DNA from 3 places in the Geodermatophilus sp. SYSU D00691 genome. Region 1 is predicted to be linked to each of the others. Evidence: predicted binding sites of a transcription regulator. Region 1 holds the regulator's gene; each other region holds the start of a gene.
The links. The regulator LexA, encoded in region 1, represses DNA repair genes until DNA is damaged. The targets are predictions, from matches to a motif close to TCGAACANNTGTTCGA.
Positions count from the first base shown of each region.

Region 1 (10,255 bases):
GGAACACGAAGCCGATCCGGTCGCGGCGCAGCACGGTCAGGTCGTGGTCGTCGAGGGTGGAGAGGTCCTCGTCGCCGATGAACGCCGAGCCGGAGGTCAGCGAGTCCAGGCCGGCGACGCAGTGCAGCAGCGTGGACTTGCCCGAGCCGGACGGGCCCATGATGGCGGTGAACACGCCGGTGGGGAACTCGACGGTCACCCCGTCGAGTGCACGCACCTCGGTCGTGCCCGTGCCGTAGATCTTGTGCGCGTCCACGGTGCGGGCGGCGGTGCGGGCCTCGGCGCGGCGGGGGGCCGGGATGACAGGAGTGGCCACGGGAAGTCCCTTCCGGCGACTCCGCGGGTGAGCCGTGCGGGCTCGTCCGGTCGACGGCGGGGTGCGCCGCCGTCCCGCGGGCCGTCGTCTCGAGGTGGGGCCGACCCGGCGAGCGTGGGCCGGGGCGGACCGGCGGGACCACCGACGAACGTCCCGCGTCCCGCCGCGCTCGTCCCTAGCGGGCCGCGGCGCGGGCCGCCCCGCGGTCGGCGACGGTCCCTCAACCCGATGGCTGGTGGCGCCCGGACCGGCCGAGGGCGTACCAGGCCACCGCCGCGGCGAGCACCGCCAGCACGGCGACGACGGCGTAGGCGACGGCGGCGCCGCGGTCGAACGCGTCTCGAGCCGCGCTCGTCAGGGAACCGCCGGCTCGCGGCGCCAGCGTCCCGGCCACCTCCAGCGCGCCCTGCAGCGATCCCCGGGCCTGGTCCGCCTGTGCCGGGGCGAGCGCCGGCAGGGCGGCGTCGAGAACTCGGACGTAGACGCTCGCCAGGACGGACCCGACGAGCGCCACCCCGACCGACGCGCCCACGAACCGGCTGAGGAAGTTGAGGGACGACCCGTCACCGGCCTGCGCCGCGGGGAGGCTGTTCATCACCACGGTGGAGGGCGGGGCGATGAGCACCGACAGGCCGGCGCCGAGGACGACGGAGCCGGCCACCACGACCCAGAGCGGCCCGGTGCCCCCGACCGCGAGGACGGCGACCGCCAGGGCGCTCACCAGCAGCCCCAGCGCGATCGTGGCCCGGGCGCCCCGCCGCTGGAGGACCCGCCGTGCCTGCAGCGAGCAGAGCCCGAACACGACCGCGAACGGCAGGAACAGCAGGCCGACCGAGACGATCGACTCGCCCCGCACGTCCAGGAGGTACTGGGGGGTCAGGAAGAGGAACGAGCTCATCAGCAGGTAGGCCAGGAGCAGGGTGACCGCACCGGTCACGACGGGCGGGCGCCGCAGGATGCGCACGTCGAAGAGCGGAGCGCTCGTGCGGAGCTCCCACCCCACGAACGCGGCGAGTGCCGCCACGCCGGCGCCGAGGGCGAGGGGCACGACGGGCGACGCCCAGCCGCGGCCGGGTCCTTCGATGACGCCGAAGAGCAGAGCGCCGAGCCCGACGACCGACAGCACCGCCCCCACGACGTCGAGGCGCGGCCGACGGCCGTCGGCCCCGACCGGGGCACGTGACTCGGGGATGGTGCGCGCGCCGACGAGGACGCCCACCGCGACGATCGGCACGTTCACCAGGAAGACCGAGCCCCACCAGAAGTGGTCGAGCAGCAGCCCGCCGGCGATCGGTCCGACGGCCAGCCCGGTGGCGCCGAACACCACGAACGCCCCGATGGCGCGGCCGCGCTCGTCGGGCGGGTACATCGAGGCGACGATCGCCAGCGCGGGTGCCGTCACGCCCGCGGCGCCGAGCCCCATCACGGCCCGTGACGCGATGAGGGCGGCCGTCGACGGGCTGACGGCCGCGGCCAGCGACGCGACGGCGAACAGCGTGTAGCTGGCGAGGAAGACGCGGCGACGACCGTGCCGGTCGGCCACCGCACCGCCGAGCACGAGCATCCCGGCCAGCACGATGTTGTAGGCGTCGACCGTCCACTGCAGCTCGTCGGTGCCGGCGTCGAGGGCCCTGCCGATGGCGGGGAGGGCCACGTTGGTGATCGTCAGGTCGACGCCCGCGGTCAGGGCGCACAGGCACAGGATCCCGAGCGCGACCGATCGTCGACCGGGGCTGATCGAGGTCCCCTCGGGTTCCCGGTGGTCCGGGTGCAGACGCCCGTGGCCGTGCACGACGGACCAACGTAGGCCCCGGATGAGTCGCCCGGCCAGACCCGGCTGCGGGTGCGCAACGTGACAGGGCCACGGCCGGATCGGCCCTGACGGCTCGACGCCGGGCCGACAAGGGTCCGGCCGCCGCCACGGACTCCGTGACGGCGGCCGGAACCACCTCTGTGTCGCGTCGGACCGGCGAAGGGTCCGCGGACGGGACGGCGAGCCCGCCGGGACGTCAGGCAGGTCGCGCTGCCGCCCCGGCGGGTTCCGTCATCGTCAGCTGCAGCCGCTGGTGGAGCCGCAGCCCTCGCAGACGTAGCAGCTGCCGGCGGGGCGCATCTTCGTGCCGCAGGTCATGCACAGCGGCGCGTCGGTGGCGGTGCCGGTGACCAGCTCGAGCAGCTCGGCCGAGGAGTGCGCCTCCTTGACCGGCTTCTCGCTCGCGGGCTCCGGCTTGCGCTCGTCGGTCGGCACCGAGCTGCGCAGCGCCTCGACGTCGACCTCCTCCTCCTCGACGACCGTGCCGGCCGACGCGGAGGTGCCGTAGCCGGACACCTGGGCGGCCCGCTCCTCGGCGGTGAAGATGCCGAGGGTCGCGCGGGTCTCGACCGGCAGGTGGTCCAGCGCCAGGCGCCGGAAGATGTAGTCCATCACCGACTGGGCGATCCGGATGTCCGGGTCGTCGGTCATGCCGGCCGGCTCGAAGCGCATGTTGGTGAACTTCTGGATGTAGGTCTCCAGCGGCACACCGTGCTGCAGCGCGATGGACAGCGCGATCGAGAAGGCGTCCATGACACCGGCCAGGGTCGAGCCCTGCTTGCCCAGCTTGAGGAACACCTCGCCGAGGCTGCCGTCCTCGTACATCCCGGCGGTCATGTAGCCCTCGGCGCCGGCGACGCTGAACGAGGTGGTCATGCTCGTCCGCTTCTTCGGCAGCCGCTTGCGCACCGGGTGCGCCAGCCCCGTGGGGGCGGCCTCCACCTTGACCTCGGTCTCGGCCTTCTTCGCCTTGGCGTCGGACAGCGGCTGGCCGACCTTGCAGTTGTCGCGGTAGATCGCCAGCGCCTTGAGGCCGAGCTTCCAGCCCTGGAAGTAGATGTTCTCGACGTCCTCGACGGTGGCCGACTCCGGCATGTTGACCGTCTTGCTGATGGCGCCGGAGATGAACGGCTGGACCGCCGCCATCATCCGCACGTGGCCCATCGGCGAGATGGCCCGCTCGCCCATGGCGCAGTCGAAGACCTCGTAGTGCTCCGGGCGCAGGCTCGGGGCGTTGACCACGTGGCCGTGCTCGGCGATGTACTCGACGATCGCCTCGATCTGCTCCTCCTGGTAGCCCAGGCTCTTGAGCGCGCGCGGCACGGTCTGGTTGACGATCTGCATCGAGCCGCCGCCGACCAGCTTCTTGAACTTGACCAGCGAGAAGTCCGGCTCGATGCCGGTCGTGTCGCAGTCCATCATGAAGCCGATGGTGCCGGTGGGGGCGAGCACCGAGGCCTGGGCGTTGCGCCAGCCGTTCTCGCCGCCGATCGCCAGGCACTCCTGCCACTCGGCGGTGGCCGCCTTGAGCACGTCGGCGTCGTCGGCGCCGACCGGGCGGATGGCGTCGTTGGCCGCGGCGTGCTTGCGCATCACCCGGGCGTGCGCGTCGGCGTTGCGGGCGTAGCCGTCGTACGCGCCGACGATGCCGGCCAGCTCGGCGGAGCGCCGGTAGGCGGTGCCGGTCATCAGCGAGGTGATCGCCGCGGCCAGGGTCTGGCCACCGCGCGAGTCGTACGCGTGGCCGGTGGCCATGAGCAGCGCGCCGAGGTTGGCGTAGCCGATGCCCAGCTGGCGGTAGGCCCGCGTCGTCTCACCGATCGGCTCGGTCGGGAAGTCGGCGAAGCAGATGGAGATGTCCATCGCCGTGATGACCAGCTCGACGGCCTTGACGAAGCGCTTGCTGTCGAAGGTCCCGTCGTCCTGCAGGAACTTCATCAGGTTCAGCGACGCCAGGTTGCACGAGCTGTTGTCGAGGCTCATGTACTCCGAGCACGGGTTGGACGCGTTGATCCGGCCGGTCTCGGGGTTGGTGTGCCAGTCGTTGATCGTGTCGTCGTACTGGATGCCCGGGTCGGCGCACTCCCAGGCGGCCTGGGTGACCTTGCGGAACAGCGCCTTGGCGTCGACGGTCTCGATGACCGAGCCGTCGAGGCGCCCGCGCAGCCCGAACTCGGCGCCCTCCTCGACCGCGCGCATGAACTCGTCGGAGACGCGGACGGAGTTGTTGGCGTTCTGGTACTGGACGCTGGTGATGTCCTTGCCGCCGAGGTCCATGTCGTACCCGGCGTCGCGCAGCGCGCGGATCTTGTCCTCCTCGCGCGCCTTGGTCTCGATGAACTCCTCGATGTCGGGGTGGTCGATGTCGAGGACGACCATCTTGGCCGCACGGCGGGTGGCGCCACCGGACTTGATGGTCCCGGCGGAGGCGTCGGCGCCGCGCATGAAGCTGACCGGACCGGAGGCGGTGCCGCCGGAGGAGAGCAGCTCCTTGGAGGAGCGGATGCGGGAGAGGTTCAGGCCGGCGCCCGAGCCGCCCTTGAAGATCAGCCCCTCCTCCCGGTACCAGTTCAGGATCGAGTCCATCGTGTCGTCGACGGCGAGGATGAAGCAGGCGCTGACCTGCTGCGGGGCGCTCGTGCCGACGTTGAACCAGACGGGGCTGTTGAAGCTGAAGTACTGGTGCAGCAGCATCCAGGTCAGCTCGTGCTCGAAGATCTCGGCGTCGCCCTCGGTGGCGAAGTAGCCGTGCTCGCGACCGGCGGCGCCGTAGGTCAGGACGACGCGGTCGATGAGCTGGCGCAGGCTGCTCTCCCGCTGCGGGGTCCCCACCGCGCCGCGGAAGTACTTCGTCGTGACGATGTTCGTCGCGTTGATGCTCCACTCGGCGGGGAACTCCACGCCGCGCTGCTCGAAGTTGATCGAGCCGTCACGCCAGTTGGTCATGACGACGTCGCGGCGTTCCCACGTCACCTCGTCGTAGGGGTGCACGCCGGCGGTGGTGAAGACCCGCTTGACCTTCAGGCCCTTCCCCCGGGCAGGCGCCTTGCCCCCGCGGCGGACGCGGGCGGAGGACAGGCGGTCGTCGGTCTCGGTCATGGCTTGGAGCTCTCCCTTGGTGCGGCTGCGGCTGGGGAAGCGCCGCGATCGGTGGTGCCCTGACAGGTGTGTAGCGGGTGGTGCTGACAGTTCTCGCTGGTCGTGGCCGGTTTCCGGCGGCGGTGCCGGAGGGTCGCCGGCTGGGGCTAGGTGCGCCCGCGGCGGCGGATCGGCGGCCCCTCGGGCGGCAGACCCGGCAGCGGCGGGGTGCCGCCGGGCAGGTGGCGCGCCCGCAGCTCGGTGATCTCCTTCTCGAAGTCGTCGAGGGAGTCGAACGCGCGGTAGACGCTGGCGAAGCGGAGGTAGGCCACCTCGTCGAGCTCCCGCAGCGGGCGCAGGATCGCCAGGCCGACCTCCTGGCTCGGCACCTCGGCCGCGCCGGTCGCCCGGATGGCGTCCTCCACCTGCTGGGCGAGCTGCTGCAGCTGCGCCTCGTCGACCGGCCGCCCCTGGCAGGCGCGGCGGACGCCGGCGACGACCTTGCTGCGGTTGAACGGCTCGCTCACCCCGCTGCGCTTGACGACGGCGAGCACCGCCTCCTCGACGGTGGTGAACCGGCGCCCGCAGGCGGGGCAGGAACGACGGCGCCGGGTGGTCGCGCCCTCGTCCGCCTCGCGCGAGTCGATGACCCGGCTGTCGGGGTTGTGGCAGAACGGGCACCGCACGGTGATCGACCCCCTCCCGCGGCTCGCCCAGGCCCTCCGCCCGGACCGGTCCTGTGGACTCTCCTGGGGACATCCGGTGGATGTCCCGGGGAGAACCTGAGGATCGGGTGTGGACGGTCTTACAGACCTGTAACTACTAGATGTGGGGGAACCCTAGGCCGGGCTCCACTACATGTGCAAGACGACCCGCGAGAGTTCTGTTCCACCGAGACTCGGCCGTGACCAGCCGCAACAACGCGGCGCAGGAGTCACACGACACGCCGCGCGACGCGCCCGCCGCGTTGTGCCCGGTGCGGTAGGGGCGCATCCTGCGTGACCCGCCACGGGCGGCCCGGGGGCACACCGAGCGGACCCCGGAGGGACGCCGGTACCGCGGATCGGGCCCGTCAGACGCCGGTGAGGGTGTCGTCCCGGTGCGCGGCACGCGGCCGTGGCGCGGACCCGCCGCGCCCGACGCCGTCCAGGCGCATCGGCCGCGTGTACAGGTCCGGCTCGGGCGAGGGGACCACCTCGGGGAGCCGCGGAGCGGGCACGCGCACCGGCTCCTCGATCACCGCGGCCAGCACGCCGGTGTCCGCGGCGCGGTGCCGGCCCGACCCCGACGGGGAAGCCGGCGCCCGGTGCCGACCGACGGGCACGGCCACACCGACCGCCGGGAACTCGGCCGTCTCACCCACGACGCGCGAGTCGGCGCGACGGCGCCGGCCGGCGGGGTGGCTCGCCCGGCTGGCGGCGTCGTCCCGGACCGCCGGGAACCCGCGGGTGGCGGCCAGGTCGGACACGGCGCCGGCGCGCGCGGCGCCCGGCGCCGCGGGACGGCCCCGACGGGCGGGGCCGGTGGCGGAGACGTCGGTCAGGCGCATGCTGCGCGTCGCGGCCATGTCCTCCCCGACGGCCTCGGTGGCGGTCGCGACCGCGTTCACGGCCGGCGCGGGCGCCACGGTCAGGTGGCGCTCCGGCAGGCGCAGGCAGTCGAGGCCGGTCCACACCGACTCCTCGACGCCGCCCACGGCGAGCCGCACCCACACCTGGCACCCGCCCTCGGCGTCGTGGCGCCAGCCGAGCAGCGAACCGGGCAGCCACTCGCCCGCCGAGTAGACCTCGACGGCCTGGGGTGAACTGGTGAACACCGCTGCACGACTCTCGATGGCGCCTGGCACGCGACGACCGTATGCGCCGGAGTCAGTACACAGCGTGAAGCTACGGGTACTGAGGGTTGACGAAGTCGGCACCTCGATCTTGTCGGTGTCCTTGCGGCACCCGCTCGGCTCGGAGGTGGCGCCCGGCCGGTCGGCGCTCACGGCAGTTCGAGGACCTGCCCCGGCACCAGCTCGGTGCCGTCGAGGTGGTTGACCCGCTGCAGCGCGTCGACGACGGCGCGGACGTCCTCGTCGCCGGCCACCGCGCCGGCGATGGACCACAGCGTGTCCCCCGGCTGGACCACGACCCGGCTCTCCCCCACCAGCTGCAGCCCGTCCTCGCCGCCGCCGGTGACCAGCGGACCCAGCCAGGAGCCCACCGCCACCCCGGCACCCAGGGCCAGCGCGACCGCCATCCGCCGGGCGCGCCGGGTCAACCGGAGCGGGGCCGGCTCCGGGCGCGTCGCAGCGGCCCGCGGGGGAGCGGTGCAGCCACCGCCCCGCACGGGCCGCACCGGGGCGGCCGGACCCGTGGCGGGGACCTGCCCGCCCGGCGCGGGCCGGCGGGGCCGGGGGGCCGGCGGGGTCGCGGCCGGCGCCCTCCCGGCCCCGGCACGCGGCGCGGACTGCGGCGCCCTGGCCGGCCGCGCCACCTCGGGCGGGCAGGCGACGGAGCGCAGCGACGGGCGCCAGGGCGCCTGCACCGACTCGTCGAACTCCAGCACGGCCTGCTGCACGCTTCCCACGGCCACTCCTCCCGGATGTTGCGGATCCCCGACGTTCCCGAACAGGTGTTCGAATCGAACGTCCGTGCGATGTCTACCGGAGGCCGCCGACAGAAGCGACCCGACACGGCCTGGCTTCGAACGTGTGTTTGATAGTTCGCGTCGACAGCGCTACCGTCTGCTACCGACGACGACGGACGCGCGGGACGGCTGCACCGGCCCGGCGGGCGAGGAGGAGACGTGGCGAGCACGAGGGGGACGTCGGGCGGACGCCGGGCACCCGGCGACGGCGGCACGGGCACCCGGCGCCGCGCCGCGGGCGCCGGCGAGCCGGCCGGGGCGACCGGGACCGCGACGGAGGAGCGGACCGCGGCCGTGCGCGCCTTCCCCGACCGCGGCGAGGCCGGCGACGGGCTCACCCAGCGGCAGCGCCGCGTCCTGGAGGTCATCCGCGACTCCGTCGAGCGGCGCGGCTACCCGCCCTCGGTGCGCGAGATCGGCGAGGCGGTCGGGCTGTCGTCGGCCTCCTCCGTGGCGCACCAGCTCTCGGTGCTGCAGAAGAAGGGCTGGCTGCGCCGCGACCCCAACCGCCCCCGCGCCCTCGACGTGCGGCTGCCCGGCGAGCAGTCCCTGCCGGCCGCGGCGGCCACCGGCAACGACGACACCGCCGTGCCGGCACCCACCTACGTCCCCCTCGTCGGCCGGATCGCCGCCGGCGGCCCGGTGCTCGCCGAGCAGGCCGTGGAGGACGTCTTCCCGCTGCCGCGCGAGCTCGTCGGCGACGGCACGCTGTTCATGCTCAAGGTCGCCGGTGACTCCATGGTCGAGGCCGCGATCTGCGACGGCGACTGGGTCGTCGTGCGCCAGCAGCCCACGGCCGAGAACGGCGAGATCGTCGCGGCCATGATCGACGGCGAGGCCACGGTCAAGACCTACAAGCGCCGCGACGGGCACGTGTGGCTGCTGCCGCACAACCCGGCGTACGAGCCCATCCCGGGTGACGACGCGACGATCCTCGGCCGGGTCGTCACCGTCCTGCGCCGGGTCTGACCGCTCGGCGGGGCTAGTCCCCGCTCCACCGGAGTCGCCGGAACAGGCTGCCCACGCCGACCACCAGCGTGGCGACCGCGGCGGCGACCAGAGCGGCGGTGAACGTGGGCGGCCCCCCGGCGGGGTCGCCCGTGACCGCCGCCGACGCCGCGGCGGCCACCGGCTCGAGCTGGGCCGTGGTCGGCACGACGGTCACGTCCCCCGGCAGGCCCTCACCGGCGACGACGAGCTGGCGGTCGTCCGCGCTGAAGCTGATCGCCTCGCCCTGCGGCGCGGGCGGCAGCGGCACGCGCACCGGCTCCCCGGCCAGCGCGCCGGGCACGTCCGACCCGCTCAGCGGCCAGACGTAGGCGTCGGTGTAGGTGCGCAGCGCCAGCAGGCGGCCGTCCCGCGACACCGCTCCCCCGGTCGCCATGAGCTGACCGGCACGGCCGACCGGGCCGCCCTCGGTGCCGGTCAGCGTGAAGGTCACGGTGCCCACCCGCTCCAGCGCCACGGTCCCGCCGTCGGCCGGCGGCGCGGTGGGCCGGTAGAGCCCGCTGGCGCCGAGCACCTCCTTGGTGACGAGGTACGGCGTCCCGTCCGGGGCGAGCAGCAGCGACTCCGCGTCGTGCGGCCCGTCGGGATAGGTCAGCCGGTACACGCCGGTGGTCCCGTCCGGGCGCAGCGCCAGCACGGCCACGGAGGGCCGCTCCAGCCGGTTGTCGCCGATGTCGGCCACCCAGACGGTGCCGTCGGCGCCGACCGCGAGGTCCTCGGGGTCGTAGGGGTCCACCGCACCGGTCCGGACCTCCACCACCGCGCAGGCGGTGTCGAGGACGACGACGGAGAGCTGCTGGCCGCCGTCGTCGAGGGCCACCATGCGGTCGCCCACGACCACCAGGCCCGAGAGCTCGGCCAGCCGGGGGTCGGTCACCTGGCACAGCGTCTGCGGTGCGGCGGTGTCGGTGGCCGCCTGCGGCGTCTCGGCGGGGGCGGCCGCGGCCGGGACGGCGGCGCCGAGCACGAGCGCGCCGGCGAACGCGCCGGCCCTCAGCAGGCGCGCGGGCACGCCACTACGCGGGCCGGCCGTCTCTGGCACGAACCCAGCGTGACAGAACCGTCGCGTCGAGTGCATGCACCACGCCCAGCAGCAGGATGCCCACGGCCGCCCCGACGACGGCGTCGGTGACCCAGTGGAAGTCCAGGGACACCATCGCCACGGCGGTGGCGACCGGTCCGAGGACCGAGAGCCACCGCAGCGCGCGCTGGACGGGCGCCGGCAGGCCGAACTCCACGGCCTGCCACCGGGCGACGCCCCACATGAGGACGGCGTTGGCCACGTGGCCGGACGGGTACGACTCGCCGTCCCGGTGGAAGAACGACCCCGGGTAGGCCGGCGCGGTCCGGCCGGTGCCGTACTTGAAGCTGTAGACGACCGCGGTGAGCAGGAAGAGCGCGACCAGCAC
Region 1 is NZ_JBJGYZ010000038.1:42,044-52,298, forward strand. Features, by position in the region: gene ACI797_RS23050 (ABC transporter ATP-binding protein) at 1-316, opposite strand, end outside; gene ACI797_RS23055 (MFS transporter) at 537-2,108, opposite strand; gene ACI797_RS23060 (vitamin B12-dependent ribonucleotide reductase) at 2,367-5,228, opposite strand; gene nrdR (transcriptional regulator NrdR) at 5,375-5,893, opposite strand; gene ACI797_RS23070 (hypothetical protein) at 6,280-7,053, opposite strand; gene ACI797_RS23075 (LysM peptidoglycan-binding domain-containing protein) at 7,191-7,778, opposite strand; gene lexA (transcriptional repressor LexA) at 7,998-8,807, shown strand; gene ACI797_RS23085 (hypothetical protein) at 8,821-9,858, opposite strand; gene ACI797_RS23090 (phosphatase PAP2 family protein) at 9,863-10,255, opposite strand, start outside.

Region 2 (10,255 bases), on a different contig from region 1:
CGACGCGCCCACCGCCGACGTCCTCGACGCCGCCCGGCGGCTGGTGCCGCTGGACCTGCGGCACGTCGACCGGCGCACCGCCGAGGGCTACCTGAAGTCGGGCAAGGAGATGGCCGAGGTCGCCGAGGACCTCGTCGGCCCCGACCGCGACGCCGCGCTGCGGCTGCTCGAGGGCACCGCGCGGCTGGCCGAGCAGTGCGCCGTCGACGTCCGCGACGACCTCGGCATCGGCACCGTGCGCTATCCCGAGCTCGACGTCGTCACCACCGCCGCCGAGCGGGGGATGGGCCCCTCGCAGGTGCTGCGCGCGCGGTGCGAGGCCGGCCTGGGCCGCCGCGGGATGGCGCTGACCGAGCGGGTCCGCGTGCGGCTGGAGGAGGAGCTGGCGGTCATCGACTCCCTCGGCTACCCCTCCTACTTCCTCACCGTCGCCGACGTGGTCGACCTCATCAAGAGCTTGAGGGTCCGCGCGGCCGCCCGCGGCTCCGGCGCCGGCAGCCTGGTCACCTACCTGCTCGGCATCTCCGACGTCGACCCGATCCGCTACGGCCTGCTGATGGAGCGCTTCCTCTCCCCGCTGCGCCACCAGCTGCCCGACATCGACATCGACGTGGAGTCGGCCCGCCGGATGGAGGTCTACGACGCGGTGATCGACCGCTTCGGCGCCCACCGGGTCAGCTGCATCTCGATGATGGACACCTACCGGGTGCGGCACGCCGTCCGCGACGTCGGCGCCGCGCTGGGCATGCCGATCGCCGAGGTCGACGCGATCGCCAAGGCGTTCCCGCACATCCGGGCCAACCAGGTGCACGCCGCGCTGCGCGACCTGCCCGAGCTGCGGGCCAGCCGGATGGGGTCGAAGCGGGGCGGCGGGACCGGCGACCTCGACCTGATGTTCGACCTGGTCGCCCGGCTCGACGGCCTGCCCCGGCACATCGCCCTGCACCCGTGCGGCGTGCTGCTCTCCGACGCCACGCTGCTCGACCGCACGCCGGTGGAGAACAGCTTCCTCGGCTACCCGATGAGCCAGTTCGACAAGGACGACGTCGAGGAGCTCGGGCTGCTCAAGCTCGACCTGCTGGGCATCCGCATGCAGTCGGCGATCGCGCACGCCCTCGACGAGATCGAGCGGGTCGACGGCGAGACCGTGGACATCGACGCCATCCCGCGCGACGACCCGACGACGTTCGAGCTGATCCGCAGCACCCGCACGCTCGGCATGTTCCAGATCGAGTCGCCGGGGCAGCGGGAGCTGGTCGGCAAGTTCGGGCCGCAGACCTTCGAGGACATCGTCATCGACATCTCGCTGTTCCGGCCCGGGCCGGTGAAGAGCGACATGGTGACGCCGTTCCTCATGGCCCGGAACGGCTGGCGGGAGACCGAGTACCCGCACCCCGACCTGGAGTTCTGCCTCGAGGAGACCGCCGGGGTGGTGGTCTTCCACGAGCAGGTGCTGCAGATCGTCTCCCGGATGACCGGCGTGACCCTGGCCGAGGCCGACGAGGTGCGCCGGGCGCTGGGGGAGAAGGACGCCCACCCGGAGGTGCGCGCCTGGTTCATGCCCGCCGTGCTCGACGCCGGCTACCCGGTCGAGGTCGCCGAGCGGGTGTGGGAGGTGCTGGCCGCCTTCGGCTCGTTCGGCTTCTGCAAGGCGCACGCCGCGGCGTTCGCCCTGCCCACCTACCAGTCGGCGTGGCTCAAGACGCACCACCCGGCGGCCTTCCTCGCCGGGGTGCTCACCCACGACCCGGGCATGTACCCGAAGCGGCTCATCCTCGACGACGCCCGCAACTTCGGCATCCGCGTGCTGGGCCTCGACGTCAACGCCTCCGCCGACACCTACCGGGTGGAACGGCTGGACCCCGACCCTGAGGACGAGGGTGAGCCCCGGCCGCTGCCGGAGTGGATGCCGGCGTCGATGCCCGACCCGTCCCGCTACGGCCTCCGGCTGGCGCTGGCCGACGTCAAGGGCATCTCCGACGAGGAGGTCGGGCGGATCGTCGACGGTCAGCCGTACCGGTCGCTGGCCGACTTCTGGCAGCGGGCCGCGGTGTCCCGGCCGGTGGTGGAGCGGCTGGTGCTGGCCGGCGGGTTCGACTCCCTCTACGGCTTCGGGCTGCGCGACCGCGAGGCCGGCCGGCCCACCCGGCGCCGTCGGCAGGTCAACCGGCGCGACCTGCTGCTGCAGATCGGCGAGCTGGACCGGTGGACCCGCAGCGGCGCCCGGGCCACGGCCCGCGGGCAGCTCAGCCTCGACCTCATGGGGCTGGAGCTGCCGGAGGAAGAGGCCACCCCCGACTGGGCCGACAGCAGCGGGCTGCCCGAGTTCACCGACGCCGAGCTGGTGCGCGCCGAGCTCGAGGTGCTGGGCCTGGACGCCAGCCGGCACGTGGTCGACTTCTACCGGCGCTTCCTGGCCGAGCTGGGCGCCGTCCCGGCGAGCGAGGTGCTCACCTGCCGCAGCGAGTCCGAGGTGCTGGTCGCCGGCGTCAAGGTGGCCACCCAGACGCCGCCGATCCGCTCCGCGCGGCGGGTGGTGTTCGTGACCCTCGACGACGGCACCGGCTGCACCGACTCCACCTTCTTCGAGGACGTGCAGGGCCCCTACGCCGCGACGGTGTTCCACTCGTGGCTGCTGGTCATCCGCGGCGTGGTCCGCCGCACCGGACCGCGCGGGGTGTCGCTGCGGGCCACCGGGGCGTGGGAGCTGCCGGCGCTGCACGAGGCCTGGGAGGCCGGCGGGCTGGCGGCGGTCGCCGAGCAGATGGCCGCTCCCGGCCGGTACACCGAGCAGGCCATCGCCGGGGCCGCGGCGTCCCACGGGTCGCGGCCGGTCATGGTGCGCCCGGTGCTGGTGCACCCCACCGGCTTCCGCATGTCGCCCTACGCCGACATCAAGCCGGCCGGTGAGGACACCAAGGTCGCCGCCCGCCGCGCCGCCGCACCGCGCAAGCTCTGGCACTCCAGCCCCGGCAGCTCGGGCCACTGAGCGTCACCGCGGGGTGGGCCGGCCGAGCGATGAGTTCCGGGCGGCCCGGCGGTTCTCACTGGGGACGGACCCCGCACGAGAGGACGCGACCATGCCCAGGACCGTGATCTGCCTGTGGTTCGACACCGAGGCCGAGGAGGCGGCGCAGTTCTACACGTCGGTCTGGCCCGACGCCGAGCTGCTCGGCACCGTCCGCTACGGCGCCGAGGACCCCCAGCGCGAGGGCCAGGCCCTGACCGTGAGCTTCCGCCTCGGCGACACCGAGTACGTGGGCCTCAACGGCGGCCCCCAGGGCTGGTCCTTCGACGAGTCCATCTCCTTCCAGATCCTGTGCGCCGACCAGGACGAGGTCGACCACTACTGGACCCGCCTGACCGACGGCGGCGAGGAGGCGCCCTGCGGCTGGCTCAAGGACCGCTTCGGCGTCTCCTGGCAGGTCGTGCCGATCCGCCTGATCGAGCTGCAGAACGACCCCGATCCCGAGCGCCGGCAGCGCGCCGTCCAGGCGATGTTCACGATGAAGAAGATCGACATCGCCGAGCTGGAGCGTGCCGCCGACGCGGTGCGCGCGTAGCGGCGCCACTAGGCTCGGCCGGGTGCCGCCTGCCCCTGCCTCGCCCGCCGCGGAGCAGCTGTCCGCCCGCACCGCGGCCGTCTGGGCCGCCCTCGACCCGGTCGTCCGCGCCGGCACGCCGCTGCGCGTCCTCGACGTCGGCGGCGGCAGCGGCATGTTCGCCGTCCCGCTGGCCCAGCTCGGCCACGAGGTCACCGTCGTCGACCCCAGCGCCGACGCCCTGGCCACCCTGGGCCGCCGCGCCGGCACGGCCGGCGTCGGTGCCCGGGTCCGGGCCATGCAGGGGGACGGCGACCTGCTGCACGAGGTGCTGCCGGCGGCCGGGGGCGCGGGCGGGTTCGACCTCGCGCTGTGCCACTCCGTGCTCGAGGTGGTCGACGATCCGGCGGTCACGCTGCGCGAGATCGCCGGTGTGCTGCGGCCCGGCGGCCAGGTGAGCGTGGCGACGGTCAACCGCGCCGGCGCCGTCCTGGCCCGCGCCCTCTCCGGGCACCCGGTCGAGGCCCTGGCCCTGGTGGAGGACCGCGATCCCGCCCCCACCCGCGCCCGGCCGGCCCGGCGCCGGTTCGGCCCCGACGAGCTGCTCGCCCTGGTCGAGGGGGCGGGGCTGCGGGCGACGACGTGGCGCGGGGTCTCGGTGGTCGCCGACCTGCTCGACGCGGCCTCCGGCGCCGACCCGGCGAACGTGCGGGCGCTGGAGCTGGCGCTGGCCGAGACCTCGCCCTACCGCGACGTCGCCACCGGCCTGCACGTGCTCGCCACCCGGCCGTGAGCGCTCTCCCGCAGGACCTGGTCCGCCCGCGCTACGGCACGGCCACCCTCGCCGACGTCCTGCCCGGCGCCGCGGTGGCGGTCGGCGTGCCGGTCGAGCGCGGCGACCTGCCCGCCGACCCGCTCGGCCTCACCGCGGTGCTCGGCGGCGCCCGCCGGGTCCTCGTGCTGCTCGTCGACGGGCTCGGCGCCGACCTGGTGCGCGCGCACGCGGGCCTCGCCCCGACCCTGGCCGCGCTCGCCGCCCCGGTCGGCGACCTGCAGGCGCCCTGCCCGAGCACGACCCCGGTCAGCCTCACCACCCTGGGCACCGGCCTGCCGCCCGGCAGCCACGGCGTGCTGGGGTTCGTCACCGACGTGCCCGGCGAGAACCGGCTGCTCAACCACACCCAGTGGACCGACGACCCCGACCCGCTGGCCTGGCAGGCCCGGCGCACGGTGTTCGAGCAGGCCTGGGACGCCGGTGTCGCGGTCACCGCCGTCGGCCCCTACGCCTACCGCGGCTCTGGGTTGTCCGAGGCCGCCTACCGGGGCGCCGACTACGCGGGCGTGGTCAGCCCGGGCGACCTCACGGCGGTCGCCCTGCAGGCCCTGCGCGCGGCGCCGCGGGCGCTGGTCTACGCCTACATCCCCGAGCTCGACCTCACCGGCCACGTCCGCGGCGTCGACTCCGACAGCTGGCGCGCGCAGCTGGCGATCGTCGACCGGGTGGTGGAGCAGCTGGTCGCCGGCCTGCCCGACGACGCGGCGCTGCTGGTCACCGCCGACCACGGGATGCTCGACGTCCCGGCCGACACCCGCCTGGACGTCGACGACGAGCCCGAGCTGCTCGACGGCGTCCGCGTGCTGGCCGGTGAGCCGCGCGCCCGCTACGTGCACGCCCTGCCCGGCGCGGACGCCGACCTGCTCGACCGCTGGCGCGGCGTCCTCGGCCCCCGCGCCTGGGTGACCGGCCGCGACGAGGCCATCGCCAGCGGCGTCTTCGGCCCGGTCGACGCGGTCGTGGCCGCGCGGGTCGGCGACGTCGTCGCCCTGGCCCGCGGCAGCTGGGCGATCACCTCGAGCCGGTTCGAGCCGGGGCCCAGCCGGCTGGCGGCCTACCACGGGTCGCTCACCGCGACCGAGCTCGCGATCCCGCTGCTGCTCGCCCGCGGCGCCGCGCTCTAGACCAGCGCCTCCAGCCGCCAGGTGCGCACGTGCGCCGGGTGCCGCGCCGAGCAGGTCAGCAGCGCCGCGTGCTCCGACGGGCGGCTCTCCACCGTGGCCGCGAGCGGGCCGTCGGGGCCGGCCAGCGTCACGGTGAACCGCTCGACCTCCGCGCCGGCCGGCGTGAGGTGCCGGACGCCCAGCGGTCGCAGGTCGTCGACGCCCAGCAGCCCCCGCTCCTCGCGCACGAGGTGCTGCGCCGCCTGCGCCGGGACCGCGAACCCGGCGCGGCCCCGCAGCCAGGGCAGCGCCACCCGCCCGGCGGCGTGCGCCGCGACCAGCTCGGCGCCGTCCCCGGGCACCTGCCCGTAGTAGTAGCCGTGGGGGAGGACGACGACGTTCGCGGCGAACCGGTCGCCGCCGAGGTGGCTGCACTCCCAGACGTCGGCCGGGCCGGGCGCCGGCAGGCTGCGGGCCAGCGGCCGCCCGCGCACGGCGCAGCAGGCGTCGTGCCCGCCGTGGGTGCAGACCAGGTAGACCGGGCCGCGCGCCGGCTCGCCGACCGAGCCGTCCCACGGCGCCTCGAGCAGGTCGGCGTCGCTGGACCGGACCGACCACCACAGGCCCTCCCGGCCGGGGCGGGAGTCGACGTAGGCCCACCGCCGGCCGGAGTCGGTCAGCCGGTCGCCGGGGCGGCGGACCAGGAGCAGGCGCACGTTCTCCGCGCGGGACCGGCGGGCCAGCAGTGGTGCCACGGCCGGGTCGAACCGCGACTGGGCCAGCGCGTCGCGCCCCCACGGCCCGGGCTGCTCGACGAGCACCCAGCGCTGGGCCAGCGAGGCGGTGGCCACCATGAGGTCGCCGCGCGCCAGGGCCTGCACCGAGCAGCGCGACGGGTCGAGCCGCCCCGCCGGGCGCGTCCTGCCGGGGGAGGCGGTCACGCCGTCCCGGCTGGGTCCGGCACGGTGGCGACCCCCTCGGTGACCAGGCGGCGGGCGAGCGTCACCTGGTCGTCGGCGGGGAGGCCGGGCAGGTCGCCGACCTTGAGCTCCCCGACGGCCAGCAGCTCGGCCAGGGCGGGGGCGGTGGCGGCGGGCAGCTCGTGGGTGCGCCGGCCGGCGACCAGCGTCACGCGGTCGTCGGTGACGGGGCGCAGCTGCACCCGCAGCCGGCGCCGCAACCGCAGCACGGTGTCGGTGCCGAGCGCCGCGGCCGCCGCGGACTGGGCCAGGGGGGCGACCGGTTCGGGCCGGACCTGCGCCCAGGTCCGCGCCCGCAGCCGGTCGGCGACCTCCTCGGGGTCGACCCGGCCGAGCCAGTCGCGCAGGCCGGCGATCACCGCGGCGACGTCGTCGGCCACGGAGGCCGGTGCGGCCAGGTCCAGCCCCAGCGGCAGCGAGCGGCGCAGCTCGGGGTCGTCGGCGGCGAGCGTGCGGACCAGGTCGAGCGTCGACTCCGCGGCGGCCCAGCGGGTCACGGGGTGCACGCCGATGGTGAGGTGGCCGCTGATCGCGCCGAGCGCCTCGGCGGAGTGGAGGTAGCCGCGGGGCAGGTACAGGGCGTCGCCCGGCCGCAGCACGGTGTCGACGACGGGCTCGCGCTCGGCGGCGGCGGCCACGGCGGCCGAGCGGTCCTGCCAGGGCTGGGTGCGCAGCGGGTCGGTGAGCACCGGCTCGTGGATGCGCCAGTGCTTCTCGCCGGCGAACTGCAGCACGAAGACGTCGTGGACGTCGTAGTGCGGGCTGAAGCCGCGCGAGGACGGCGGCGTGACGTAGGCGTTGACCTGCGTGGGGTGGCCGAGGTCGGCGGCCAGCTGGTCGGCGAACTCGATCAGCGGCGGCCACAGCCGGTGCAGGCCCTGCAGGACGACGGTGCTGCCCTCGGCGAACAGCCGCAGCACCGCGTCGGAGGTGACCTGGTCGGCCACCTCGGCGCCGGCGCCGCCGGAGCCGGTGAACCGCTTGGGGTCGACGACGGCGCCGTCCTTGGCGATCCGGAGGAACGGGGTGCGCAACCCGCGGCGGGTGAGCAGCTCGTCGACCGCGTCGAGGGTCAGCAGGTCGGCGAAGGACTCACCGGTCTCTTCGGCGCGGGCCAGGAGCGGCCGGCGGGCCCAGTGGTCGCGGGCGAAGTCCTCGGGATCGGTGTGCGTGCACCGCCACAGGGCCGGACGGGACGACGGTCCCGTCCGGCCCCGCGTGGTGAGGTCCTCGCTCACGCGCCGCCGTCGGCCCCACCGTCGGCCCCGCCGTCGGCACCGCCGTCGGCACCGCCGTCAGCCCCGCCGTCGGCACCGCCGTCGGCACCGCCGTTGGCCCCACCGTCGGCCCCACCGTCGGCGCCGCCGTCAGCCCCGCCGTCGGCGCCGCCATCGGCCCCGCCATCGGCACCGCCATCGGCACCGCCGTCAGCGCCGCCGTCGTGCACCCCGGGGGTGCCGGAGGCACCGCCGTCGGCCGGACCCTCCGTGCTGGTCATGTCGTCGTCGTCGAGCGCCACTGGCTCCTCCGCTCCTGACTCGGGGCGACCTCGGGTGGGCACCCCTCCGGCGCTCTTCCTACCGCAGTCGATCACGGCGCACACCTGAAAGGTCGTGCACCACGGAACGCCCCGCGCGCGCCGTCCGGGCGGTGCCCCGGTTGCCCGCTACGCTGCCCGGGTATCGAACACGTGTTCGAGCTGGGAGGAGGGGTCGTCATGCCGTCGCCGGGCCGCGCCGAGGGGTGCACCGTCCTGCACGTCGACATGGACGCCTTCTTCGCCAGCGTCGAGGTGCGGCGGCACCCGGAGCTCGCCGGCACGCCGGTCATCGTCGGGGGTGCGGGCAACCGGGGGGTGGTCACCTCGGCCACCTACGAGGCGCGGCGCTTCGGCGTGCACGCCGCCATGCCCACGGCCCGGGCGCTGCGGCTGTGCCCGACGGCCACCGTCCTGCCCGGTGACATGGCCCTCTACGCCGAGGTGTCGCGGTCGGTCATGGCGCTGTTCCGGTCGATCACCCCGCTGGTCGAGCCGCTCTCGCTGGACGAGGCGTTCCTCGACGTCGCCGGCGCCGGCCGGCGGCTGGGCGACGCGGCCGAGATCGGCGAGTACATCCGCGCCCGCGTCTACGACGAGCAGGGGATCACCTGCTCGGTCGGGGTGGCGCCCACGAAGTTCGTGGCCAAGCTGGCCTCCACCTCCGCCAAGCCCGACGGGCTGCTCGTCGTCCGCCCGGCCGAGGTCATGGACTTCCTGCACCCGCTGCCGGTCGGCGCGCTGTGGGGCGTGGGCCCGAAGACCGAGGAGCAGCTGCTGCGGCTCGGGCTGCGCACCGTCGGCGACCTCGCGCACGTGCCGGCGCGCACCCTGCAGCGGGCGGTCGGCCCGGCGGCCGGGTCGCACCTGCACGAGCTGGCGTGGGGCCGCGACCCCCGCCGCGTCGTCCCCGACGAGCCGGAGCGCTCCACCGGGGCGGAGGAGACCTTCGCCACCGACGTCGACGACCCGGCGGTGATCCACCGGGAGCTGCTGCGGCTGGCCGAGCGCACCGCCGGGCGGCTGCGCTCGCACGGGGCGCTGGCCCGCACGGTGAGCATCAAGGTGCGCTTCGCCGACTTCGCCACGATCACCCGCAGCCGCACCCTCGCCGTCCCGACCGACGTCGGGCAGGAGCTCTACGACACCGCGCGCGCCCTCTTCGACGCCCTCGGCCTGGACCGCGCGCGCATCCGGCTGGTGGGGGTGCGCGCGGAGCGGCTGGTCGACGCCGACTCCGCACCGCGGCAGCTCGAGCTCGGGGCCCGCGAGCACGGCCGGCGCGAGGCCGAGCTGGCCGCCGACCGGGCCGCCCGCCGGTTCGGGGCCGGGGTGGTGCGCCCCGCCACGCTGCTGCACCGCGACCGGTGGGCCCGCGGGGAGGGGGAGGGCGGCCTCGCCGCGAGCCGGGCGATCCCGCGTCCCGAGCGGGCCCGGCGCGGGACGGCGGCCACCGACCAGGGCCCGCCGGCCGCTCCGGCGACGGCCGGGGGGCACCCGGGGGAGTGATCTCCGCAGGAACCCGGCGGGTCGCCGCAGACTCGCCTTTCGCACCCTGCGATCGGCTCGTATCCTCGGGGGCACGCCGGCCGGACGTGCCGGCGGTCTTGGCTTGGGCCCACTGGAGGTCGACGTGCCGCTCTCCGAGCACGAACAGAGATTGCTGGAGCAGATCGAGCGCGCCCTCGTCGACGACGATCCGAAGTTCGCCTCCTCGGTCCGCAGCGGTGACCGCCGCGTCAAGGCGCGCCGCAAGCTGCAGCTGGGTGCGCTGCTGGTGCTCGTCGGCCTGGCCGGCCTGATCGGCGGCGCCGTCGCCGGTTCGGTGTGGCTGGGGGTCGCCGGCTTCCTCGTGATGTTCGGCGGTGCCGCGCTCGGCGTCCTCAACTACAAGTCCGCCACCGGTGCCGTCGAGGCCGGCGCTCCGGGTGCCGCGGGTCCGCGCGGTGCGACCGGCCGCAAGGGCCGTCCGCGCAAGCAGCCGTTGAAGAACCGCCTCGAGGAGCGCTTCCGCCGCCGCTACGACCAGTAGCCCCCGCACGACGCCGACCGGCCGCCGTCCCCCCGGGACGGCGGCCGTTCGCATCTCCCGAGCCGCTCATCCGCGGCGTGTGCTCGCCACCCCCACGGTGTGCGGCGCGGGTCGCGACCACACCGCGCGGGTCACGGGCGCCGTCCTCCCTCACCGCAACGGCTCCTCCCTCACATCCCACCGTGGGGGAGGAGGCGCCACGATCAGCTCAGCTGATCCCAGCCTC
Region 2 is NZ_JBJGYZ010000019.1:70,991-81,245, reverse strand. Features, by position in the region: gene ACI797_RS15225 (DNA polymerase III subunit alpha) at 1-2,989, shown strand, start outside; gene ACI797_RS15220 (VOC family protein) at 3,081-3,563, shown strand; gene ACI797_RS15215 (class I SAM-dependent methyltransferase) at 3,586-4,335, shown strand; gene ACI797_RS15210 (alkaline phosphatase family protein) at 4,332-5,501, shown strand; gene ACI797_RS15205 (sucrase ferredoxin) at 5,498-6,421, opposite strand; gene ACI797_RS15200 (cupin domain-containing protein) at 6,418-7,698, opposite strand; gene ACI797_RS15195 (BatC protein) at 7,695-7,979, opposite strand; gene dinB (DNA polymerase IV) at 8,178-9,506, shown strand; gene ACI797_RS15185 (DUF3040 domain-containing protein) at 9,631-10,029, shown strand.
Region 2: the regulator LexA is predicted to act here: its motif matches at 8,143-8,158, upstream of dinB (DNA polymerase IV).

Region 3 (10,255 bases), on a different contig from region 1:
TCCCTCGGCCACTCCCGGCAGGGCCTGGTGGCGGTGCACGCCAACGCCGTCGAGATGGCGATGTCGCTCAAGCGCAAGGAGGCCGAGGGGCAGTTCGACCTGTTCGGCGGCTTCGGCGGGGACGGCGACGCCGCCGACGACCCGTTCGGCGGGGCGCTGGACATCGCGATCCCGAGCGCCGACTGGTCCAAGGCCGAGCGGCTGATGTTCGAGCGCGACATGCTCGGCCTCTACGTCTCCGACCACCCGCTGCACGGCGTCGAGCACGTGCTCGCCGCGCACGCCGACACCCCGATCGCCGAGATCAACGCCGGCGGCGTCGAGGACGGCGCGAACGTGACCATCGCCGGCATCCTCACCGCGGTCGGGCCGCGCACCAACAAGCAGGGCGCGCCGTGGGCGATCGCCACGCTCGAGGACCTCGAGTCCGGCATCGAGGTGCTGCTGTTCCCGAAGACGTGGGCCGAGTACTCCGACAAGGTCGTCCGCGACCAGATCGTCGTGGTCAAGGGCCGGATCAGCCGGCGGGACGACCAGCCGTCGCTGTTCGCCTCCGAGGTGACCGTCCCCGAGCTCACCGAGGGCCCGCGCGGGCCGGTGCTGGTCTCCATGCCGGCCGCTCGCTGCACCCCGCCGGTCGTGGAGCGGCTGCGCGAGGTGCTCGGCAGCCACCCCGGGACCACGGAGGTGCACCTCAAGCTGGTCAACGGCGGCCGCGAGACGGTGCTGCGCCTCGACCAGGGGCTGCGCGTGCGGCCGAGCACCGCGCTGATGGGCGACATCAAGGCGCTGCTGGGCCCGACGAGCGTCGCCCTCCTCTGAGGGAGCGGGCTCGGCGCCGGGGCCGGCGCCTCACCCGCCGGCGACCAGCCGGCGGAGCACCGCGAGGTCGTGGTGGTCGACGGCGCGCAGCCGGTAGCCCGCCCGCCAGGCGATCTGCTGCCCGGCGGAGATGCACCCGACGGCGCGCCCGGCGATCCGGCCGGTGGTGAAGCAGGAGGCCGGGTACACCCAGCGCTCGCCGCGCGGGCCGGTCTGGACCCCGCCGCCGGCGGCGTCGAAGGCCACCGGGTGCAGGTCCACCCAGCCGCGGCCGGGCGCCACGAGCTCGACCCGCGTCGGTCGCTGGTCGGTCTCCACCGCGTAGCCCAGCCGGTGCAGCGCCGCGAGGACGTCGGCCTCCTCGGTGGCGTCGATCGCCAGGTCGACGTCCCGGTGCGCCCGTGTCCGACGGCCCGCCAGCGCGTCCACGCCCCAGCCTCCCTCGAGCCAGCACCGGCAGCCGGCCGCCTCGAGCGCGTCCACGACCGCGACGACCTCCTCCGCCGCCATCCCGCCGCCCTCGCCCACGCCGCACGGTATCCGCGCGCCCTCTGCACCGTCTCCCGGCAGATCGGGGTTCACTGGGGGCATGAGCGACGCCCCCGACGACCCCACGGCCGCCGCCCGCACGCCGGTCGGCGGGGCGGCGGAGCCCTCGGGGGCGCAGGCGTGGCGCCCGGCCGACCCGGCCGGGTCGGCGGCCCTCGGCGGGCTGACGACGCCGGACGGCGCACCGGCCCTCGCCGCCCGCCGGCCCTGGTCGGCGTGGGCGGAGGCCCGCGCGGACCTGCGGCCCGCCGTCCTCGTCGCCGGGGTGCTGGCGCTGGCCGGCCTGCCGCTCGGCCTGCTGTGGTGGGCGCTGGCCCCGCGGGCCGACTTCACGATCACCGCCGACGGCCCGGTGGTCGTCGGCCGGCCCAGCCAGGAGCTGCTGGCGATCGACGACGCCGTCTTCACGCTGCTCGTCGCCGGGCTGGGGCTGCTCGCCGGGCTGGTCGGCTGGCTGGTGCTGCGCCGGCGCCGGGGCGTCGCCCAGCTGGCCGCGGTGACGATCGGCAGCGGCCTCGGCGGCGTCCTCGCCTGGCAGCTCGGCGAGCTCCTCGGCCCGGGGCCGAGCCAGGACCAGCTCTCCGACGTCGGCGCCACGGTCACCACCAGCCTGACGCTCAACTCGCTTCCGGCGCTGGCGGTCGGCCCGTTCTGCGCCGTCCTCGTCTACCTGGTCGCCGCGCTGTTCGCCCGGCGCGACGACCTCGGCCGTGACGGCGGCCCGGTCCCGGCGCCCGCGGCGCCCCAGCCGTTGCCGGCGCCCGCCCTGGTCGACGTGCCCCGGGCCGGCCGCCCGGCCGACTGATCAGCCGGCCGCGAAGCCGAGCCCCCGTTCGGCCAGCGCCTCGCGCAGCAGGCGGACGGCCTTGGGGCCGACGCCGTGCAGGGCCAGCAGCTCCTCCTCGCGCAGCGTGGACACCTGGGAGAGCCGGGTGATGCCGGCCTCGGCCAGCGCGCCGGTCGCCGGGCGGCCGATGGAGCGGGGCAGGTCGTCGTCGGTCACGTCAGGACAGACCGCGCCGGCCGCCGGTACTCATCCCTTCAGTTGACCGTCATGGGCGTCGCGAACTCCTGCAGCGGCACGGGCACCGCGCCCAGGGTCTGCAGCAGGGTCAGCTCCCGCCGCAGCAGCCGCGACTCGGCCGCCAGCCGCCGGCGGGTGGCCGGCACCGCCAGCAGGGCCTGCCGGTCCTCGGTGGTCAGCAACGCCGCCGAGGCCACCAGCCAGGACAACGCGCGCGGGTCGTCGGCCACGTCCCGCAGCAGCGCCGCAGTGTGCGCGCCCACCGACAGCCGGGCCGGCCCGTCGGCGGGGTCGGTCAGATCGGGGTCGAGGTCCTCGTCGTCGCCGGGCGCCCACCCGCCGCCGCGCAGGGCGGCCACCTCGCCGACGTACTGCGTGAACAGGTCGCGGACGCCCCGCACGAGCACCGCCATCGAGGTGCGCGCCACGTCGGCGGCCAGCTCGCGGCCGGCCGGCCCGGAGAGGCCCTCGGTGTCGGCCGCCTGCTCGGCCGCCGCCTCCTCCTCGGCCAGCCACTCGACCTCCGCCTGCAAGTAGGGCGGGTCGTCGCCGACGACCACGTCGAGCAGGCGGAACCGCTCGCCGCCCACCCCGACGATGCGGTAGCGGCCGTCGGGCTGCGGCCGGACCGACTGCAGCCGGGCGGTGCAGCCGACGTCGTACAGCGCGGCGGCCGGGGCGACCTCCTCGACCTCCCAGCCCTGCCGGATCGCGACGACGCCGAAGAAGCGGCGGTCGCTGTCGGCGGGCAGCGCGATGAGGTCCTGCACCAGCCGGCGGTAGCGGGGCTCGAAGATGTTCAGCGGCAGCACCACGCCGGGGAACAGTGGCGAGCCCAGCGGGAACAGCGGGATCAGCTCGCCCACGGCACGAGCCTACGGGCGCCGGTGCCCGGCCGGGGAGGGGAGCCCCTCACGCGCTGGCTACCCTGGAGGTTCCGCGTCCGCCCGTCCGGAGGTGTCCCGTGCTCGCCCGCATCGACCTGCGTGGATCCGCGTTGCCGGGGGCCCGCGAGCTCGCCGGCCTGCTGCCGCGCGCGGCCACCGACATCGACTCGGTCCTGGCCACCGTCCGCCCGCTCTGCGAGGACGTGCGCATCCGGGGCGCCCAGGCGGTCCGCGAGATCACCGCCCGCCTCGACGGCGTCGACCTCGAGGACTTCGCCGTCCCGCAGCAGGCGCTGGACCGCGCCCTGGCCGAGTGCGACCCGACGCTGCGGGCGGCGCTCGAGGAGGCGATCGCCCGGGTCCGGAAGGTCCACGCCGACCAGCGCCGCACCGACGTCACCACCCAGGTCGTGCCCGGCGGGACGGTCACCGAGCGCTGGCTGCCGGTCCGCCGCGTCGGTCTCTACGTGCCCGGCGGGCTCGCGCCGCTGCTGTCCAGCGTCGTCATGAACGTCGTCCCCGCGCAGATCGCCGGGGTCGAGTCGATCGCGGTGGCCTCGCCGCCGCAGCGCGACCACGGCGGCCTGCCCGACCCGGGCGTCCTCGCAGCCTGCGCGCTGCTCGGCGTCACGGAGGTCTACGCGGTCGGCGGCGCCCAGGCGATCGCGGTCTTCGGCTACGGCGCCGGCTCCTGCGAGCCGGTCGACATGGTCACCGGACCGGGCAACGTCTACACGACGGCGGCCAAGCGGCTGCTCCGGGGACTGATCGGCATCGACTCGGAGGCCGGGCCCACCGAGGTCGCCGTCCTCGCCGACGAGACCGCCGACCCGGTGCACGTCGCGGCCGACCTGATCAGCCAGGCCGAGCACGACCCGCTGGCCGGCGCGGTCCTGGTCACCACCAGCGAGCAGCTCGCCGACGCCGTCCTCGAGCTGGTGCCGGGGCAGGTGGCCGCGACCAAGCACTCCGACCGGATCCTCACCGCCCTCGACGGCACCCAGTCCGGGATCGTCCTGGTCGACGACCTCGACGCCGGCCTGCGGGTCGTCGACGCCTACGCGGCCGAGCACCTGGAGATCCAGACCCGTGACGCGCGCGAGGTCGCCCTGCGGGTGCGCAACGCCGGCGCGATCTTCGTCGGCCCGTGGTCGCCGGTGTCGCTCGGCGACTACGCCGCCGGGTCCAACCACGTGCTGCCCACCGGCGGGTGCGCCCGGCACTCCAGCGGGCTCTCCGTGCAGTCGTTCCTGCGCGGCATTCACGTGGTGGAGTACGACGAGCAGGCGCTGGCCGAGGTCGCGCCGCACATCGACGCGCTGGCCGGTGCCGAGGACCTGCCCGCGCACGCGGCCGCCGTCCGGGCCCGCACCCGCGCATGACCTCCCTCGACGAGCTCCCGCTGCGGCCGGAGCTGCGCGGCCGCACGCCCTACGGCGCCCCGCAGCTGGCCGTGAAGCACCGGCTCAACACCAACGAGAACCCGTACCCGCTGCCGCCGGCGCTGCTCGCCGACCTCGCGACGGCGCTGGCCGAGGCGTCGGCCGGGCTCAACCGCTACCCCGACCGCGACGCCGTGGGGCTGCGGGCCGACCTCGCCGCCTACCTCACCCGCACGTCGGGGGAGCGGGTCGAGCCGGCCCAGGTGTGGGCGGCCAACGGGTCGAACGAGGTGCTGCAGCAGCTGCTGCAGGCCTTCGGCGGGGCGGGGCGGACGGCGCTGGGCTTCACGCCGTCGTACTCGATGCACCCGATCATCTCGGCCGGCACCGGGACGGTGTGGGTCGACGGGCACCGGCGGGCCGACTTCACGATCGACGCCGCGGCGGCCGCCGCGCAGGTCCGCGAGGTCCGGCCGGACGTCGTCTTCGTGACCAGCCCGAACAACCCGACCGGCACCGCGGTGGCGCTGGGGACGATCGCCGAGCTGTACGAGGCGACCGACGGCGTGCTCATCGTCGACGAGGCCTACGCCGAGTTCGCGCGGGCCGGCACGCCGTCGGCGCTGACCCTGCTGCCGGGCCGGCCGCGGCTGGTGGTCAGCCGGACGATGAGCAAGGCGTTCGGCATGGCCGGGCTGCGGCTGGGCTACCTCGCGGCCGACCCCGCCGTCGTCGACGCGATCCAGCTGGTGCGGCTGCCGTACCACCTGTCCTCGCTCACCCAGGCCGCCGCGCGGACGGCGCTGGCGCACACGCCGGCCCTGCTGGCGACCGTGGAGGCGGTCAAGGCCGAGCGCGACCGGATCGTCGCCGCCCTGCCCGGGCTCGGGCTGACCAGCGTGCCGAGCGACGCGAACTTCGTGCTGTTCGGCCGGTTCGCCGACGCGCACGCCGCCTGGCAGGCGCTGCTCGACCGCGACGTGCTGGTGCGCGACGTCGGCCTGCCGGGCTGGTTGCGGGTGACCGCCGGGACGCCGGAGGAGACCGACGCCTTCCTCACCGCGTTGGGTGAGGTCGCGCCGGCCCACCGGACCTCTCTGGGAGAATCCCCGGCATGACCCGCACCGCACGAATCGAACGGGCGACGAGCGAGACCAAGCTCGTCGTCGAGATCGACCTCGACGGCACCGGCGCCGGCGACATCAGCACGGGGGTCGGCTTCTACGACCACATGCTGAACTCGCTGGCCCGGCACAGCGGCATCGACATCACCGTCCGCGCCGATGGCGACCTGCACATCGACGCCCACCACACCGTGGAGGACGTCGCGATCGCGCTCGGCCAGGCGTTCGCCGAGGCGCTCGGCGACAAGAAGGGCATCACCCGCTACGGCGACGCGACGATCCCCATGGACGAGGTGCTCGTCCAGGCGGCGGTCGACCTCTCCGGCCGGCCCTACTTCGTGCACGCCGAGCCCGAGAACATGACGCCGATGATCGGGCCGGACTACCCGACGTCGCTCACCAAGCACGTCCTCGAGTCCTTCGCCTTCAACGCGCGGATCAGCCTGCACGTGCGCGTGCTCTACGCCGGCCGCGACGCCCACCACATCGTCGAGGGGCAGTTCAAGGCGCTCGCCCGGGCGCTGCGCGCCGCGGTCGCGCTCGACCCGCGCGTCGGTGGCATCCCGTCGACCAAGGGCGCGCTGTAGCCAGGTGGACTCCGGCGCCCTCCTGCTGGTCCTCGGCGGATTCCTGCTCGGTGCCTCCTGGAGCATCTGGAAGCTGAACACCGACGAGCGCCCCCGCAGCACGGCGCAGACCGTGTTCGCGGTGGTCGTCCTGGTCGCGGCCCTGCTGGCGACCGCCTCGGGCATCCTCCGCCTGGTGTGAACGAGGAGCGCTTCCTCGGGATCGTGCTGGCCGACCCGGTGGTGCGCGCCGTGCTCGACCGGGCGCCGGGCCTCGACGTCGACGACTGGTGGCTCACCGCCGGGGTGCTCTTCCAGGCGGTGTGGAACCACCTCACCGGCCGCCCGCCGGGGTACGGCGTCCGCGACGCCGACCTCTTCTACTTCGACGAGGACACGTCCTGGGACGCCGAGGACGCCGTCATCCGCCGGGGCGCGGACCTCTTCGCCGGCGCGCCGGTGCCGGTCGAGATCCGCAACGAGGCCCGGGTGCACCTCTGGTACGAGCAGCGGTTCGGGGTCCCGGCCCGCCCGCTCACCGGCTGCACCGACGCGATCGACTCGTTCGCCGCGGTCTGCTGCGCGTACGGCATCCGGGTGGACGGTGGGGTGCCCGAGGTCTACGCGCCCTTCGGTTACGCGGACCTCTTCGACCTGGTCGTCCGGCCCAACCTGCGCCTGGCGCCCCGGCACGTGTACGAGCAGAAGGCGGCCCGCTGGCAGGCGTGCTGGCCGGAGCTGACGGTCCTGCCCTGGGAGGACGCTGGCCCTCCGGCGTGATCGACCGCCGCGGGGCGCTCAGCCGGCGCGGGCGAGGTGGGGGTCGTCGGCGGGTGGGCGGATGACGTGGATCTCGGTGCCGTCGGGGCGGTGGGTGTGCCACCGGCCGGCGTCGTCGCGGTGGATGCGGAAGCCGTGGTGGACCTGGGTGTGGTGCCGTTCGCAGAGCAGCCCACTGTTGTCCAGGCTGGTCTCCCCGCCCAGCGCCCAGTGGATGACGTGGTGCACCTCGGACCACCAGTGCGGCGCGTCGCAGCCGGCAAAGACGCAGGTCTTGTCGCGGGCGATCACCGCCTTGCGCAGCGCGGGGGTGACCAGGCGGCGGGTGCGGCCCAGGTCGAGCGGTTCCCCGTGCGGGCCGAGCACGAGCCGGGTGAGGTCGGCGTCGCAGGCCGCCCACCGCGCCCGGGCGGCGGAGAGGACCGCGCCGAAGCCGGTGCGGGCGGCGCCCCGGCCGGTCGCCGGGTCGAGCAGGTCCTCCAGGTCGACGGTGACCGCCACCTGCGGCTTGACCGTGCGCAGCAGCGGCAGGGTGCCGCAGCCGAGGTGGAGGTCGGCCAGCTGGACCGTGGCGTCGGCCTGCCGCTGCGCCAGGCTGCGCGCGTCCCCGGCCGGCCGGTGCGCCTGGTCGATCGCGGTGATGGCGGCCTGGAACTTCTCCCCGCCGACGGCGTCCAGCTCGCCGCGGAAGAACACCCGGCCGTCGGCCCGCCGGGTGAAGATCAGCGACCGCTGCTCGGTCGGGTCGGGCTCGGGCCCGTCGGCGTCGAGCCGCTCGAGGAACGCGTGCACCAGCTCGTCGAGCTCGGCGTGCTTGTGCCCGACCGCAAAGGTGGTGAGTTCGGCGGCGATGCCGGCCAGGTCGCCGTCGGCCGCGGCGATCAGCCGCAGGTGCCGCGGCTTGGTGAGCTGCCCGATCACCGCCACCTGGTCGCCGGTCAGCGCCCCGGCCGCGTGCGCCGCCGCGACCGGGGGCAGCTGCTCCAACGCCCGGCCGTTGCGCACCACCTGGGAGGCGGCGGCCTTCGATAGCCGGCAGTGCCCGCGCAGCCAGGACTGGGCGGTGGCCATGCCGTCGCCGGCGAAGGCTCGCTTGCCGTCGGCGAGCCGCACCGTCCGGGCCAGCTCGGCGTCGATCCGGTTGCGCAGCGCGACCAGGTCGGCGGTGCGCTCCAGCAGGTCCCCGGCGGGCAGCGCGTGCAGCTCCTTGTCGGTCAACGGTTCCACCCCACGCCTCCCTCCGCACCCGAACGCCTGTACGAAAGGATACCGGTCACAGACGCCCGCCGCCTGCTGAATCCCCAGGTCAGCGCGTTGTCCACAGATCGTCGTCGGGGCTAGCGTGGCGGGCATGACCCAGGGATGGGCGCCGGGGAGCGTCCGCGTGGCGACGGTGAACCTCTTCGCGCGGCACGGAGACTGGGAGCGGCGCCGTCCCGCTCTCGCCGCGGCCCTGCGCGAACTCGATGCCGATGTGCTCACCCTGCAGGAGGCGGTCGTCGACGAGGACGGCGACACGGCCCGCGAGCTGCTCGGCGACGGTTACCACCTGGCTCACCAGCGGCAGGGGCTCGTCGGCGACGGCTCCCACCGCGGGTCCTCGGTCGCCAGCCGCTGGCCGCTCCGCGCCGTCCACGAGGTCGACCTGCACCTGACCGACCGCACCTGGGACTACAGCTGCGGCACCGTGCTCGTTGAGGTCGACAGCCCGGTCGGCCGGCTGGTGGTCGGCAGCCACGGCGCCTCGTGGGCGTGGTGGGCCGAGCGCGAGCGGGAGCTGCAGGCGGTGGCCGTCGCGCGGGCCGTCGACGAACTGGTGGCGGAGGAGCCGGCGCACGTCGTCCTCGGCGGCGACTTCAACGCCGAGCCGCACACCAGCAGCATGCGGTTCCTCACCGGGCGGACGTCGCTGGACGGGGTGTCCACCGCCTACCGCGACGCGTGGGAGAGCGTGCACGCCGAGGCGCCCGGGTGGACGTTCCACCCCCGCAACCCGCTGAGCGCGATCGACGAACCGCACCTGGACCGCGGGCGGCGGATCGACCACGTCCTCGTCCGGTGCGGCGACCACGGCCCGACGCTGCGCGTCCTCGACGCCGGCCTGGCCGTGCACGAGCCGGTCGGCGGCGTGCAGCCCAGCGACCACTACGGCGTGTTCGCCGACCTCGCACCGCGGACCACTGCGATGCCCGACACCTCCGCCGCCGGGAATCCCGCCGATCGCTGAACCGCTGGCACGTACCGTGGGCAGCGTGAAGAAGGTGGTCGTCCTCGACTATGGGTCGGGCAACCTGCGCAGCGCCGAGCGCGCGCTGGCGCGGGTGGGCGCCGACGTCACCGTCACCGCCGACGCGCAGGCCGCGCTGGACGCCGACGGCCTCGTCGTCCCCGGCGTGGGCGCCTTCGCCGCGTGCATGGACGGGCTGCGCGCCGTCGACGGGCCGCGGATCATCGGCCGCCGGCTGGCCGGCGGGCGCCCGGTGCTCGGCATCTGCGTCGGCATGCAGATCCTCTTCGAGCGCGGCGTCGAGCACGGCCACGACGCCGACGGCTGCGGCGAGTGGCCGGGCACCGTCGAACAGCTCAAGGCCCCCGTGCTGCCGCACATGGGCTGGAACACCGTCGAGGCGCCCGCGGGGACCGTCCTGTTCGACGGGCTGGCCGACCAGCGCTTCTACTTCGTGCACTCCTACGGCGTCCGCGACTTCCCGCTGGGCGCCGACGGGACGCCGAGCAGGATCAAGCCGCCGCTCGTCACGTGGGCCGAGCACGGCGACCGGTTCGTCGCCGGCGTCGAGAACGGCGCCCTCTCGGCCACCCAGTTCCACCCCGAGAAGAGCGGGGACGCCGGGGCGCAGCTGCTCACGAACTGGCTCGACACGCTGCGCTGACGCCGGACCGCAGCCCGACGTGCACCTAGGGTGACGCCGATCGCGTCCCGGCAACCCTGGAGGCACGCGTGGGGTCACCCACCGGACGGCGGCCCCTCGCCGGGCTCGTCGTCCTCGCGCTCCTGCTCGGGCTCGCCGCCTGGACGGTCGTCTCCCTGCAGCCGCCGGACCCCGCGCCGCGCGACGCCCCCGCCGAGCAGTTCAGCGCGGTGCGCGCGTTCGACCACGTG
Region 3 is NZ_JBJGYZ010000019.1:6,469-16,723, reverse strand. Features, by position in the region: gene dnaE (DNA polymerase III subunit alpha) at 1-822, shown strand, start outside; gene ACI797_RS14935 (nucleotidyltransferase domain-containing protein) at 853-1,350, opposite strand; gene ACI797_RS14930 (hypothetical protein) at 1,412-2,176, shown strand; gene ACI797_RS14925 (DNA-binding protein) at 2,177-2,374, opposite strand; gene ACI797_RS14920 (LON peptidase substrate-binding domain-containing protein) at 2,413-3,261, opposite strand; gene hisD (histidinol dehydrogenase) at 3,360-4,664, shown strand; gene ACI797_RS14910 (histidinol-phosphate transaminase) at 4,661-5,782, shown strand; gene hisB (imidazoleglycerol-phosphate dehydratase HisB) at 5,779-6,375, shown strand; gene ACI797_RS14900 (hypothetical protein) at 6,380-6,556, shown strand; gene ACI797_RS14895 (nucleotidyltransferase family protein) at 6,553-7,134, shown strand; gene ACI797_RS14890 (DUF222 domain-containing protein) at 7,153-8,361, opposite strand; gene ACI797_RS14885 (endonuclease/exonuclease/phosphatase family protein) at 8,486-9,361, shown strand; gene hisH (imidazole glycerol phosphate synthase subunit HisH) at 9,387-10,025, shown strand; gene ACI797_RS14875 (M28 family peptidase) at 10,094-10,255, shown strand, end outside.
Region 3: the regulator LexA is predicted to act here: its motif matches at 8,381-8,396, upstream of ACI797_RS14890 (DUF222 domain-containing protein).